Regions from separate parts of the Spirillospora sp. NPDC052242 genome, predicted to be linked through region 2. Evidence: riboswitches for the same ligand, from Rfam matches in the RefSeq annotation. Region 2 holds a riboswitch; the other holds the start of a gene.

Region 1 (6,584 bases), on a different contig from region 2:
GCTGTCGGTGAAGCTGCACGCCGCCCTGCTGGCGGCGAGCCTCCGGGAAAGCCTCGACCACTGATCACCCCCGCCCGGCAGGATTTTGCCGCCCCCGGGGCGCGGCGTTCCGTCCGAACGTGGGTGTACGTTGGCTACAGGGCTCGGGTTTCGGGCTCGGCGGGAATCGGTCCGGCCGCATGCGGATGATCGAGACAGCGAACGAGCAGGGAGCCGCAGTGAAGCAGATGGAGGTCGTCGGCGTCCGGGTCGAGATGCCCTCCAATCAGCCGATCGTCCTGTTGAAGGAGACGGAGGGCGAGCGGTACCTGCCCATCTGGATCGGGGCCGTCGAGGCCACGGCGATCGCCTTCGCCCAGCAGGGCGTGCTGCCCGCGCGCCCCCTCACCCACGACCTGTTCCGCGACGTCCTCGACGCGCTGAGCGTCCAGCTGAGCACCGTGAACATCACCGCGCTCCGCGAGGGCATCTTTTTTGCCGACCTGGTGTTCTCCAACGGCGTCGAGGTCAGCGCCCGCCCGTCCGACTCCATCGCGCTCGCCCTGCGCACCGGCGCCACGATCTTCGCCAGCGAGGACATCCTCGAGGAGGCCGGCGTCGCCATCCCGGACGAGCAGGAGGACGAGGTCGAGAAGTTCCGGGAGTTCCTCGACACCATCACCCCCGAGGACTTCGGCCGCGCCGGCTGACCCGCGCCGCGCCCCTCGAACATTCGGCACGCCCTCCGCGCCGCCCGTCGACGCGTTCCCGCGCGGACGGACGCGCGCGCCCGCCGCTGACCCGGGCTTCACGAACCCCCTCAACGATCTTGAAAGACGCGGGGTCGTTTGCGCCGCCGGAGCGGGGTAGGTACGCCTGGGACGGGGGCGCCCGTGGGGAATGTCACTTCGCGAGGTATATTCGAGGTCTGACGCCATCGGTCGTGCATCGTCCTGGGAAGTGGCGGTTTCCGGGGGGCGTCCGGCGGGGTAGGACCGCAGTGGCGGAAAAGGTGCGCGGTTTGCCCACGTGAAGCCGGTTCATCCGGGCATGCGACGCGCCGACGGCGAACGTTGACCACACCCTGACCGGCACCTACCGTGCTGGTGGAACACCCGTGGTGTAATTCGTCAAACCCCCTTGACGAACCGGCACGGGCTGATAGAAGCCGGAGGTCCGCGTGGCGGTGAGCAGCGGCGAGGGCAAGGCCACCCCCGACAGGCACGTCGCGTCCCGGCGTGCCGGAGAGCAGGGCCTGCTCTTCGACACGCAGGTGTCGGCTCCGCCGGAGGACGTCGGCTACCGCGGCCCGACGGCCTGCTCGGCGGCGGGCATCACCTACCGTCAGCTGGACTACTGGGCCCGCACCAAACTCGTCGAGCCCAGCGTGCGGTCGGCGCACGGATCCGGCAGCCAGCGGCTGTACAGCTTCCGCGACATCCTCGTCCTCAAGGTCGTGAAGCGGCTCCTGGACACGGGCGTGTCGCTGCAGCAGATCCGCACCGCCGTGACCCACCTGCGCGACCGCGGCGTCCAGGACCTCGCGCAGATCACGCTCATGAGCGACGGCGTCAGCGTCTACGAGTGCACCTCGCCCGACGAGGTCGTCGACCTCCTCCAGGGCGGCCAGGGCGTGTTCGGCATCGCGCTCGGACGGGTGTGGCAGGAGGTCGAGGGGAGCCTCGCCGAACTGCCCGCGGAACGGGCCGCCACGAACGACCGCGGCGACCACCCCCACGACGAACTCGCCGACCGGCGGCGCGCCCGCCGCACCGGCTAGCCGCACCGGCCGGCCGTCCGGCGGCCCGGCGGGCGGCTAGAGCGCCTCCTTGCGCTGGAGGTACGCGAACGCCGCCCAGCCGGGCAGCACCGGCAGCCACAGCGTCAGCAGGCGGTAGAGCAGGACCGCCGACGCCGCCGTCTCCGCCGCCAGCCCCGAGATCGTCAGCGCCAGCGTCAGCGCCCCCTCCACGGCGCCGAGGCCGCCCGGCGTCGGCACCGCCGACCCCACCGCGTTGGCCGTCAGGAACACCACCACCACCGTCGTCCACGGCAGCGAACCGCCGAACGCGCGGATCGAGGCGTCCAGGCACAGCACGAAGCCCACTGTCAGCAGGAGCGTCCCGCCGATCCCGGTGAACAGCTTCCGCGGCGACTGCAGGACGTCCACCAGCCGCGGCACCACGCCCGAGAACATGCTGCGCAGCCGGCCGGTGACCACCCGCCGCACCCGCGGGACCGTCAGCGTCAGCCCCGCGACCAGCCCGAGCAGCAGCACCGCGATCACGACGGTGCGGGACGGCGCCAGGTCCTGCGTCGCGGTGCCCGTCGAACCGGTCAGGAAGCCGAACAGCACCAGCAGCAGGACGTGCGCCACCAGCCCGACGAGCTGGGACGCGCCGACGCTCGCCACCGCCGGGCCCGGCCGGACGCCCGACCGCTGCAGGTACCGGGTGTTGACCGCGACGCCGCCGACCGCCGCCGGCGCCACCAGCTTCACGAACGACGCCGCGACCTGCACCAGCACCGTCCGCCACAGGGGGAGCCGTTCGGGGACGAAGCCCATCAGCATGAACGCCGCCGCCAGGTAGGTCAGCCCCGCCGCGCCGAGCGCCACCCCCGCCCACCACCAGGTCGCCTTCGCGAACAGCTGCACCAGGTCGACGCTGCCGAACTGCGGGATCACGATGTAGGCGGCGATCGACAGCGCCACGATGCTGAAGATCGTCCGCGGCCGGAACCGCTCCAGCCGAACGGGCGCGGCCTCCGACTCGGGCTTCAGCCGGACGATCTCGTCCCGGATGCGGGGCAGCAGGTCCCGGTCCCGCCGAACCGCCTGCCGCGTCGCCCGCGACAGCGCCACCCGCTGCAGCATCGGCACCGCCGCTGCCAGCGCCTCCTCGCCGAGCACCGGCACCGCGGTCCGCACGGCGCGCTCCGGGCCGGCCCGCAGCGCCAGGGTGGTGAGCAGCTGCGCGAGGTCGAGCCGCAGCGCCAGGTCGCCCGCCGCGATCTCCCCCGACCACAGGTCGACGAGGTGGGCGGCGCCGTCGTCGCCGACCAGGACCGCGTCCTCCTCCAGCCGGCGGTGCGCCAGCCGGCCCTTCTGCAGCCGCCCGAACTGCCGCCACACGTCCGTCAGCAGCTCGTCGGTGATCTCCTCCGCGGGGACGTCCCGCAGCCGCCGCCCCGGCACGTGCTCGTACGCGAGCAGCGCCGCCTGCGTCCCCACCTCGAGCGTGCCGACCAGCCGCGGGGTCCGGGCGCCCGCCGCGGCGGCGGCGTACGCGGTGAGCGACTCCTGCTCCAGCGACCGGCGCAGCGACCGCAGCGTCCGCCCGGCCGTGGTGCGCCGCAGCCGCAGCATCCGCCACAGCCGGTACGGCAGCCCGGCGGTCTGCTGGTCGCGGTCCAGGACCCGCAGCTCCAGATCCCAGCCGCCGGAGCCGTCCCCGGGCGCCGGGAGCGGGCCGTCCCCGGCGGGAGAGGCGGCCAGCACGACGCCGTAGCGGCGCGCATCCTCGCCGCCGTCCGCGGGATCGTCGAGCCGCGCCGCCCGCCGCGGGCACAGCCCCAGCCGCTCCAGGGCCGTCACCACCGTCATGCCGGTCGGGCGCGGGTTCGGGGTGCCGACCGCGTACAGGGTGCCGTGCCCGATCGCGCGGCCCAGGAAGTACGTCGCCGCGAGCGCCGACACCGACGCGTAGGCGGCGGTCAGGCCGGTGAGCGCGGCCAGCCCGATCATGGACCAGGTGGCCGTCTGCCAGCGGGTCCGCCCGGCCATCCCGACCACGCTGACGAACGCGATCACGGGGGCGATGTCGGTGTGCACGGGGGCCGTGTCGGTGCCGCCCCAGATCAGCGAGTCCAGCACGCCGCCGGGCGCGGCCTGCACGACCAGGTCGTCCAGGGTGATCGTGACGGCGAACGCGATCATCGCGGCGAGCAGCGCGATGGCGACCCGCATGCCGTCCTTGTGGAACAGCCGCTCGACGGCGAACGCGATCGGGACGGCCAGCACGCCGAAGCTCGACGCCAGGGTGGCCAGCGCCAGCAGCAGCTCGGGCGCGTGGGCGGTGCCCTCGGCGATGTCGGTCTGGATGCCGTGCGTGGTCTGCTGCGCGAACGACACCAGCAGCATGACCGCGGCCAGCCCGGCGCAGGAGACGCCGAACCGGATGGCGTCGGACGGACGGCGGATGCGGTCCGGCTGCGCGGGCTCGTCGACCGGCACGCCCGCGGACGCGCCCCGCCTCGGGCGCACCGCCTCATCGTGCGTCCGCGTCACCCGTCGCCGCCCCGGCCGTCCGTCGTCTCGATCAACGCTGCCGTGATCAGCGTCCCAGAACCGGCCGCGCTCGGTCGAGCGGCGGACCCCCGTCCGGCCGTCGCTCCGTCCACCCGTCGCCCCTCGTCGTCCGTCCCGTCGCGTCCCCGGCGGGACGGTCATATCGTACTGTCCGGGGTACTCGCCGGTACGGCGCCGTCGCCGAGGTCACGGCGGTGAACATCCCGTTACGGGACCGGGACGATCGCGGGCCGTCGCGGTTGGGTAGGGTTTGTCCCGGACATGCCGTCGACCCTGTGCGGGAGAGACCTCACGCAGCCGGCGTGGGGCGCCGAAGGGGCAACCTCCCCGGAACCTCTCAGGCAAAAGGACCGCTCGGGCGAGGCACCTCTGGAAAGCAGGCGTCGATCCCGGCGGAACGGGAACGGCGGCTCACCGAAGGGGAAAACCCCGCGCGCGGGTGAAGCTCTCAGGTGCCGATGACAGAGGGGGAGACCGGCCGTCGGCCCGCGTGCCGATGGTGGACCTGAGCGACCGCAGCTGCCAGGAGGCTCCTCCATGACCGCCCAGTTCTTCGCCCCCGTGGCCGCGCCGCAGCATCCCCGCGCCGCGTTCGCCGACCGGCACATCGGGCCGTCGCCGGCCGACCGCGACCGGATGCTGGCCGCCATCGGCTACTCGGGCGCGGAGGCGCTGATCGACGAGGCGGTCCCCGCCGCGATCCGCACCGCCCGCCCGCTGGACCTGCCGCCCGCGCTGAGCGAGACCGCCGCGCTCGACCGGCTCCGCGAGCTCGCCGCCCGCAACACCGTCCTCACCTCCATGATCGGCCTCGGCTACCACGGCACGATCACGCCGGGCGTGATCATGCGGAACGTCCTGGAGAACCCCGGCTGGTACACCGCCTACACCCCGTACCAGCCGGAGATCTCCCAGGGGCGCCTGGAGGCGCTGCTGAACTTCCAGACCGCCGTCGCCGACCTGACCGGGCTGCCGGTCGCGAACGCCTCCATGCTGGACGAGGGCACGGCCGCCGCCGAGGCGATGGCGCTCGCGCACCGCGCGTCCCGGCGCAAGGAGCCCGGCCGGTTCCTCGTGGACGCCGACGCGCTCCCGCAGACGATCGAGGTCGTCCGCACCCGGGCCGTCCCGCTCGGCATCGAGGTGGTGGTCGCCGACGTGTCCGGCGGACTGCCCGACGGCGACTTCTTCGGCGTGCTGCTGCAGTACCCGGGCGCGTCCGGTGCCGTCCGCGACCTGGCGCCGCTGTCCGCGCAGGCCCGCGAGCGGGGCGCGACGGTCGTCGTCGCCGCCGACCTGCTCGCGCTGACGCTGCTGCGCCCGCCGGGGGAGTCGGGCGCCGACATCGCGGTCGGATCCGCCCAGCGGTTCGGCGTCCCGTACGGCTTCGGCGGCCCGCACGCCGGGTACATGGCGGTCGGCGACGACCTGCGGCGGCAGCTGCCCGGACGGCTCGTCGGCGTGTCCGTCGACGCGGACGGGGCGGCCGCCTACCGGCTCGCCCTGCAGACCCGCGAGCAGCACATCCGCCGCGAGAAGGCCACCAGCAACATCTGCACCGCGCAGGTGCTCCTCGCGGTGATGGCGAGCATGTACGCCGTCTACCACGGCCCCGAGGGGCTCGCCGCGATCGCGCAGCGCGCGCACCGCCGGGCCGCCGAGCTCGCCGACGGCCTGCGCCGCGGCGGCGTCGAGGTCGTGCACGGCGCGTTCTTCGACACGGTCCTCGCCCGCGTCCCCGGCCGCGCCGCCGAGGTCGTCGCCGCCGCCCGCGAGCGCGGGGTGAACCTGCGGCAGGACGGCCCCGACCGCGTCGGCGTCGCCTGCGACGAGACGACGCTGCCCGAGCACGTCACCGCCGTCCTCGAGGCGTTCGGCGTCGCCGCGGGCGGCGCCGGGGAGGCGGGCGGCGTCGCCGACGCGCTCCCCGACGGCCTGCGGCGCGAGAGCCCCTACCTGACGCACCCCGTCTTCCACGCGCACCGCTCCGAGACCGCGATGCTGCGCTACCTGCGCCGCCTCCAGGACAAGGACATCGCGCTCGACCGGTCGATGATCCCGCTCGGCTCCTGCACGATGAAGCTCAACGCGACCGCCGAGATGGAGCCGATCACCTGGCCGGAGTTCGCGAACGTCCACCCGTTCGCGCCGCTGGACCAGGCCGCCGGGTACGTCGAGCTGATCGGCGAGCTCGAGGCGAACCTCGCCGAGATCACCGGGTACGCGAAGGTGTCGGTGCAGCCGAACGCCGGGTCGCAGGGCGAACTGGCCGGGCTGCTCGCCATCCGCGGCTACC
Region 2 (6,584 bases):
AGCGCTCCAGCAGCTCCGCGGCCGTGTCGAAGCGGTGCGGCAGGACCGTGTCGTCCGGCTTGATGCGGTCGGCGCCGGTCGCGTTCTCGTCCACGATGAACCCGCCGCCGACGGAGTAGTACACCCTCGCGCGCAGCTCGTTCCCCGCGTCGTCGAACGCGGTGAACCGCATCCCGTTCGGATGCCCGGGCAGCGACTCCTTCCGCTCGAACACCAGGTGCTCGCCGACCTCGAACGGGACGTCGCGGGCGCCGAACAGCCGCAGCGTCCCGCGGGCGCGGACGTCCGCGACGCGCTCGTCGGCCGTGTCGACGTCCACCGTCTCGGGCTTGTCGCCCGCCAGGCCGAGGATCACCGCCTTGTCGCTGCCGTGCCCCTTGCCCGTGAGCCCGAGTGAGCCGTACAGGACGGCCCGGACGGACGCGGTCTTCTCCAGCAGCCCGTCCCGGTCCAGGCCGCGGGCGAACCGGTGCGCGGCGGCCATCGGGCCGCCGGTGTGCGAGGACGAGGGGCCGATGCCGATCTTGAACAGGTCGAAAACGCTGATGGCCATGAATGCCCCCGCGTTCCCCTCCGCCCGGCGCCCGGGCGGAGGGGAACCGATCTAGAGGTTCGGGTACAGCGGGTGCCGGTCCGCGAGGGTCTTCACCCGCGCGGCCAGCGCGTCCCGGTCGAAGGACGGCTGCAGCGCCAGCGCGATCACGTCGGCGACCTCGGCGAAGTCCTCCGTCGTGAACCCGCGGGTGGCGAGCGCCGGGGTGCCGATCCGCAGCCCGGACGTCACCATCGGCGGGCGCGGGTCGTTCGGGACCGCGTTCCGGTTGACGGTGATCCCGACGTCGTGCAGCCGGTCCTCGGCGTCCCGCCCGGTCAGCTCCGAGTCGACGAGGTCGACCAGGACCAGGTGGACGTCCGTGCCGCCGGTCAGCACCTTCACGCCGGCCTTCGCCGTGTCCTCGGCGAGCAGCCGCTCGGCGAGGATCTTCGCGCCCTCGACGGTGCGCGACTGCCGCGCCCGGAACTCGTCCGAACCGGCGATCTTCAGCGCCACCGCCTTCGCGGCGATCACGTGCTCCAGCGGCCCGCCCTGCATGCCCGGGAACACCGCCGAGTTGATCTTCTTGCCGTACTCCTCGCGGGACAGGATCAGCCCGCCGCGCGGCCCGCCCAGCGTCTTGTGCGTCGTCGTGGTGACGATGTCCGCGTGCGGGACGGGCGAGGGGTGCAGGCCCGCCGCGACGAGCCCCGCGAAGTGCGCCATGTCGACCATGAGCAGCGCCCCGACCGAGTCGGCGATCTCCCGGAACGCCGCGAAGTCGAGCTGGCGCGGGTACGCCGACCAGCCGGCCACGATCATCTTCGGCCGGTGCTCGGCGGCCAGCGAGGCGACCTCGTCCATGTCGACTCGGCCGTCCTCCGCGCGCACGTGGTAGGGCACCACGTTCAGCACCTTGCCGGAGTAGTTCAGCCGCATCCCGTGGGTGAGGTGCCCGCCGTGCGCGAGGTCCAGCCCGAGGATCGTGTCGCCGTGCTGCAGCAGCGCGAAGTACACGGCCGTGTTGGCCTGCGCGCCGCTGTGCGGCTGGACGTTCGCGTGCTCGGCGCCGAACAGCTCCGTGGCGCGGTCGATCGCGAGCTGCTCGGTGACGTCCACGTACTCGCAGCCGCCGTAGTACCGGCGGCCCGGGTAGCCCTCGGCGTACTTGTTCGTCAGGACCGAGCCCTGCGCCTCCAGCACCGACGTCGGCGCGAAGTTCTCCGACGCGATCATCTCCAGCGTCGACTGCTGGCGCCGCAGCTCGGCGCCGACGGCCTCGGCGACCTGCGGGTCGGCCTCGGCCAGCGATGCGTAAAGGGACGAGGACACGCTCACGCCTCCTCGATGAGCTTGCCGTACGCGGCCGCGTCCAGCAGGTCGCCGGGCGCCTCGGAGATGCGCACCTTGAAGATCCAGCCCTCCCCGTACGGGTCGTCGTTGATCACGCTCGGCTCGTCCACCACGCCGGTGTTGATCGCGGTGATCTCGCCCGTGACCGGGGAGTACAGGTCGCTGACCGACTTGGTCGACTCCACCTCGCCGCAGGGCTCGCCCGCCTCGACGGTGTCGCCCTCGGACGGCTGCAGCTCGAGGTAGACGATCTCACCGAGGGCCTCGGCGGCGTGGGACGTGATCCCGACCGTGACGATCCCGTCCTCGGGCGCCTGCCCGGTGTCGTCGAGACCGGCCACCCACTCGTGCTCTTCGCTGTAGCGGAGCTGCTCCGGAACGCTCACGTTGTTGCTCTCTCTTTCAGGAACGCTTGTAGAACGGCAGGGCGACCACGTCGACCGGTTCGGCCCGGCCGCGGACGTCCACGGCCAGACCGGACTCCCCGACACCGGTGTCGAGGTACGCCATGGCGATCGGCTTGCCCAGTGTGGGCGAGGGCGCGCCGCTCGTCACGACGCCGCACGGAACGCCATCGGACGTGACGACCGCATACCCCTTGCGGGGCGCGCGACGCCCCCGCGCCACCAGTCCCACGAGCCTACGGCCGGCGGGGGTCTGCGCCTGCGCCGCCAGGGCGGACTTCCCGACGAAGTCGACGGGCTTGTCCAGTTTGACGACACGGCCCAGCCCGGCCTCGAACGGGGTGGTCTCGGCCGTCAGCTCGTTGCCGTACAGCGGCATCCCCGCCTCCAGCCGGAGGCTGTCGCGCGCCGCGAGGCCGCACGGGACGACGCCGTCCACGGCCGCGAGCTCCCGCCACAGCCGGACGGCGTCGCCCGCGTCGACGAACAGCTCGAAGCCGTCCTCGCCGGTGTAGCCGGTGCGGGCGACGAGCGCGTCGATCCCCGCGACCCGGTCGGCGAGCACGGCGTAGTACTTGAGGTCGTCCAGCGGGGCGCCGGTGAAGCGCGCGAGGATCTCCTGCGCGTGCGGGCCCTGCAGCGCGACGAGCGCGTAGGCCGCCGAGCGGTCCTCGACGGCGGCGTCGAACCCCCGCGCGCGCTCCACGAGCGCGTCGTGGACGACGTCCGCGTTCGCGGCGTTCGCGACGACCATCCACGTCTCGTCCGCGAGCCGGTACACGATCAGGTCGTCGAGCACGCCGCCGTCCGGGGCGCAGATCATCGTGTAGCGGGCCTTGCCGACCTTCATCGGCGACAGGTTCCCGACGAGCGCGTGGTCGAGCGCCTCACCGGCGCCCGGCCCGGAGAGGAAGATCTCCCCCATGTGGGACAGGTCGAACAGCCCCGCGCCGGTGCGGACGGCCCGGTGCTCGGCCGTCTCGCTCGCGTAGCGCAGCGGCATCAGGTATCCGGCGAAGTCGACGAGGTGCGCGCCGAGGTCCGCGTGGACGTCGTGCAGCGGTGTTCTCTTCGCGTTCGGATCGGCGGACATGGGTTCGGCTCCTTCGTCACGGGCGCGACGGGGTCGACGGAGTCGACGGGGTCGACAGGGTCCATCGTCCCACTCGCGCACCGGGCGTCTCGGTGCCTCCCCCTCTGTCATCGGAGCCTGAGAGCTTCACCCGCGGCGGACGGCGCGCGCCACGGGCTTTCACCTTCGGCGGGGGACCGGGGTCCCCGCTTTCCAGAGGTCGCCTGGCCCGTGCGGTCCATGGGCCTGAGAGGTTCCGGGGAGGATTTGCTCCTTCGGCGTCCCGGGCCGGCTGCCGGGGACTCTCCCGCACGGGATCAACGGCTTCGCGTCAGGCTAGCAGCGGCGTCGCCGCCCCGACCAGCCCCGGGTCACCCGGCGGGCGGGTCGGTGGAGAACTTCTTCACGCACGCCTCCATCGCCTCGCGGACCCGGGTGATCTGCTCCTTGGACGGCGTCGTGCCCGGTGTCGGGGTCGGGATCCGGACGCCCTGCTCGGCCATGCAGTCGTTGAACGCCTTCGTCGCCGCCGAGGTGGCGGGCGGGCCGCTCGGCAGCCCGTCCCCGCCGGTGGCCGGGGCGCCGCCGCCGTCCGGCCGTTCCTGCGCGGTGCCGGACGGCCCGGACGTGCCGGGGGCCGGGGCCGGGGCGGACGCGCCCGTGCCGCGCGTGTCCGGCCGCTCGTCCGACCCGCCGCAGCCGGCGAGGGCCAGCGCGATCGTCAGGACGGGCAGCGCGACGAGTGTGCGTTTCACGGCGATTCCTTCCGGCGGACGGACGGGACCGCGCCATGATGCGCGCCGCCGGGGGCGTGCGGATATCGACGCGCCTGCCAACCGGCACGTCCGGATTTGGGCGTCATGCGCAAAATGACCGTCGGATCGGGCGATTCCCGGGGCATCCGGACGGCCCGTCGTATGACGTACGCTGAGTTGGTTCCTGGAGATCACCCCGCCGGGCGGGGGTTCGGACGACCGGAGGGGCGTGACGCATGGGCTGGCTGGCCGGCGTACTGATCCTTTTCTTCGGCCTGATGGCGTCCATCGCCCTGCACGAACTGGGGCACTTCTCCTTCGCCAAGCTGTTCAAGGTGCGCACGACCCAGTTCATGGTCGGCTTCGGCCCCACGCTGTGGTCGCGGCACAAGGGCGAGACCGAGTACGGGATCAAGTGGATCCCGCTCGGCGGCTACATCCGGATGATCGGCATGCTGCCGCCCCGTAAGGGCGACAAGCCCGGCGAGGTCCGGCAGATCAGCACCGGCCCGTGGCAGGGGCTGATCGAATCGGCGCGCGGCGCGGCCCTCGAAGAGGTCCGGCCCGGTGACGAGAACCGCGTCTTCTACGCCAAGCCCTGGTGGCAGAAGCTGCTGATCATGTTCGGCGGCCCCGCGATGAACCTGCTGCTCGCGGTGGTGTTCTTCGCGATCCTGATCATGGGGCTCGGCACGTACGTGAGCAAGCCCGTCATCAGCCAGGTCACCGACTGCATCGTCCCCGCGAGCCAGGCCGCGAACCTCGACACCTGCCCCGCGAACGCCACGCCCACCCCGGCGCGGCAGGCGGGCCTGCAGGCCGGCGACCGCGTCGTCTCCTTCGACGGCACCCGCATCGAGGACTACGAGCAGCTCCAGCTCCTGATCCGCGACTCGGCGAACAAGACCGTCCCGATGACGATCGAGCGCGACGGGCGGACCCGGCAGGTGACCGTCCCGATCGCCCGCAACGAGCTGGCCAGCCTCGAAGACCCGGACGAGGTCGTCACCGTCGGCTTCCTCGGCATCACCCCCACCCGCGAACTCGAACGGCAGGGGCCCGGGGCCGTCGCCGAGCACATGGTCGACCTCACCGGCCGGACGGTCGAGGCGCTGATCAACATGCCGCAGAAGATGGTCGGCGTGTGGGAGGCGGCGTTCGGCGGCGAGGAACGCGACCCGAACGGGCCGGTCGGCGTCGTCGGCGTCAGCCGGTTCGGCGGCGAGATCGCCGCGTCCGACGCGCTCACCGGGCAGGAGAAGGTCTCCTACTTCGTCATGCTGCTCGGCTCGCTGAACCTCGCGGTCGGGCTGTTCAACCTCGTCCCGCTGCTCCCGCTGGACGGCGGCCACATCGCCGGCGCCCTGCTGGAGGCGCTCAAGAAGTTCTTCGCGAAGATCTTCCGCAGGCCCGACCCCGGCTACGTGGACGTCGCCAAGGCGCTGCCGGTCACGTACGCGATGGCGATCGTGCTGATCGTCATGGGCGGGCTGCTGATCTACGCCGACCTGGTGAACCCGATCCGGCTCATGTGACGCCGCCCGCCGCGCCCGGCTCGGCGTCCGGCAGGACGCCGGTCTCGAGGAACCGATCGAGCGCCACCAGGTACGGCGCGATGTCGAGCCCCTGCGCGCGCAGCCACGCGTCCGACCCGTACGTCCCCGCGTACCGCTCGCCGCCGTCGCAGATCAGCGTCACCACGCTGCCGCGCTCCCCGCGCGCCCGCATCTCCGCGACCAGCCGCACCACGCCCCACATGTTCGTGCCCGTCGACCCGCCCACGCCGCGCCCGCCGACCGCGCTCGTCCACCGCATCGCCGCGATCGACGCCGCGTCCGGTACCCGGATCATCCGGTCGATCACCGTCGGCAGGAAGGACGGCTCGACGCGCGGGCGCCCGATGCCCTCGATCCGCGAACCGCAGGCCGTCCGTCCCGGGTCCTGGTCCTCGAACGAGCCGTAGAACGCCGAACCCTCCGGATCGACCACCGCCAGCCGCGTCTGGAACCGCCGGTACCGGACGTAGCGGCCGATCGTCGCGGACGTCCCGCCCGTCCCGGCGCCCACCACCACCCAGGACGGCTCGGGGAACCGCTCCAGCCGCAGCTGCTCGAAGATCGACTCGGCGATGTTGTTGTTGCCGCGCCAGTCCGTCGCCCGCTCGGCGAACGTGAACTGGTCCATGAAGTGCCCGCCGCACTCGGCCGCGAGCCGCCGCGACTCGTCGTAGATCGCGCCCGGCTCGTCCACCAGATGGCAGCGCCCGCCGTGGAACTCGATCAGCGCGATCTTCTCCGGGCTCGTCGACGCCGGCATCACCGCGACGAACGGCAGCCCCAGCAGCCGCGCGAAGTACGCCTCCGACACCGCCGTCGACCCGCTGGACGCCTCGATGATCGTCGTGCCGCGGGTGATCCACCCGTTCGCCAGCCCGTACAGGAACAGCGACCGCGCCAGCCGGTGCT

What was found. Region 2 has a riboswitch for glycine ahead of gcvT (glycine cleavage system aminomethyltransferase GcvT). Riboswitches for the same ligand answer to the same signal wherever they lie in the genome.
Region 1: it holds a riboswitch for glycine, as region 2 does, so the genes downstream of both, gcvP (aminomethyl-transferring glycine dehydrogenase) here and gcvT (glycine cleavage system aminomethyltransferase GcvT) in region 2, are expected to answer to the same signal.

The regions. Positions count from the first base shown of each region.
Region 1 is NZ_JBFAUZ010000060.1:28,234-34,817, forward strand. Features, by position in the region: gene ftsR (transcriptional regulator FtsR) at 1-64, shown strand, start outside; gene AB0L25_RS35460 (bifunctional nuclease family protein) at 219-689, shown strand; gene AB0L25_RS35465 (MerR family transcriptional regulator) at 1,160-1,759, shown strand; gene AB0L25_RS35470 (flippase-like domain-containing protein) at 1,796-4,243, opposite strand; glycine riboswitch at 4,557-4,651, shown strand; glycine riboswitch at 4,652-4,763, shown strand; gene gcvP (aminomethyl-transferring glycine dehydrogenase) at 4,826-6,584, shown strand, end outside.
Region 2 is NZ_JBFAUZ010000001.1:53,777-60,360, reverse strand. Features, by position in the region: gene AB0L25_RS00290 (L-serine ammonia-lyase) at 1-553, opposite strand, end outside; gene glyA (serine hydroxymethyltransferase) at 605-1,867, opposite strand; gene gcvH (glycine cleavage system protein GcvH) at 1,870-2,274, opposite strand; gene gcvT (glycine cleavage system aminomethyltransferase GcvT) at 2,291-3,385, opposite strand; glycine riboswitch at 3,487-3,584, opposite strand; glycine riboswitch at 3,589-3,684, opposite strand; gene AB0L25_RS00270 (hypothetical protein) at 3,736-4,119, opposite strand; gene AB0L25_RS00265 (M50 family metallopeptidase) at 4,356-5,654, shown strand; gene cds1 (L-cysteine desulfhydrase Cds1) at 5,647-6,584, opposite strand, start outside.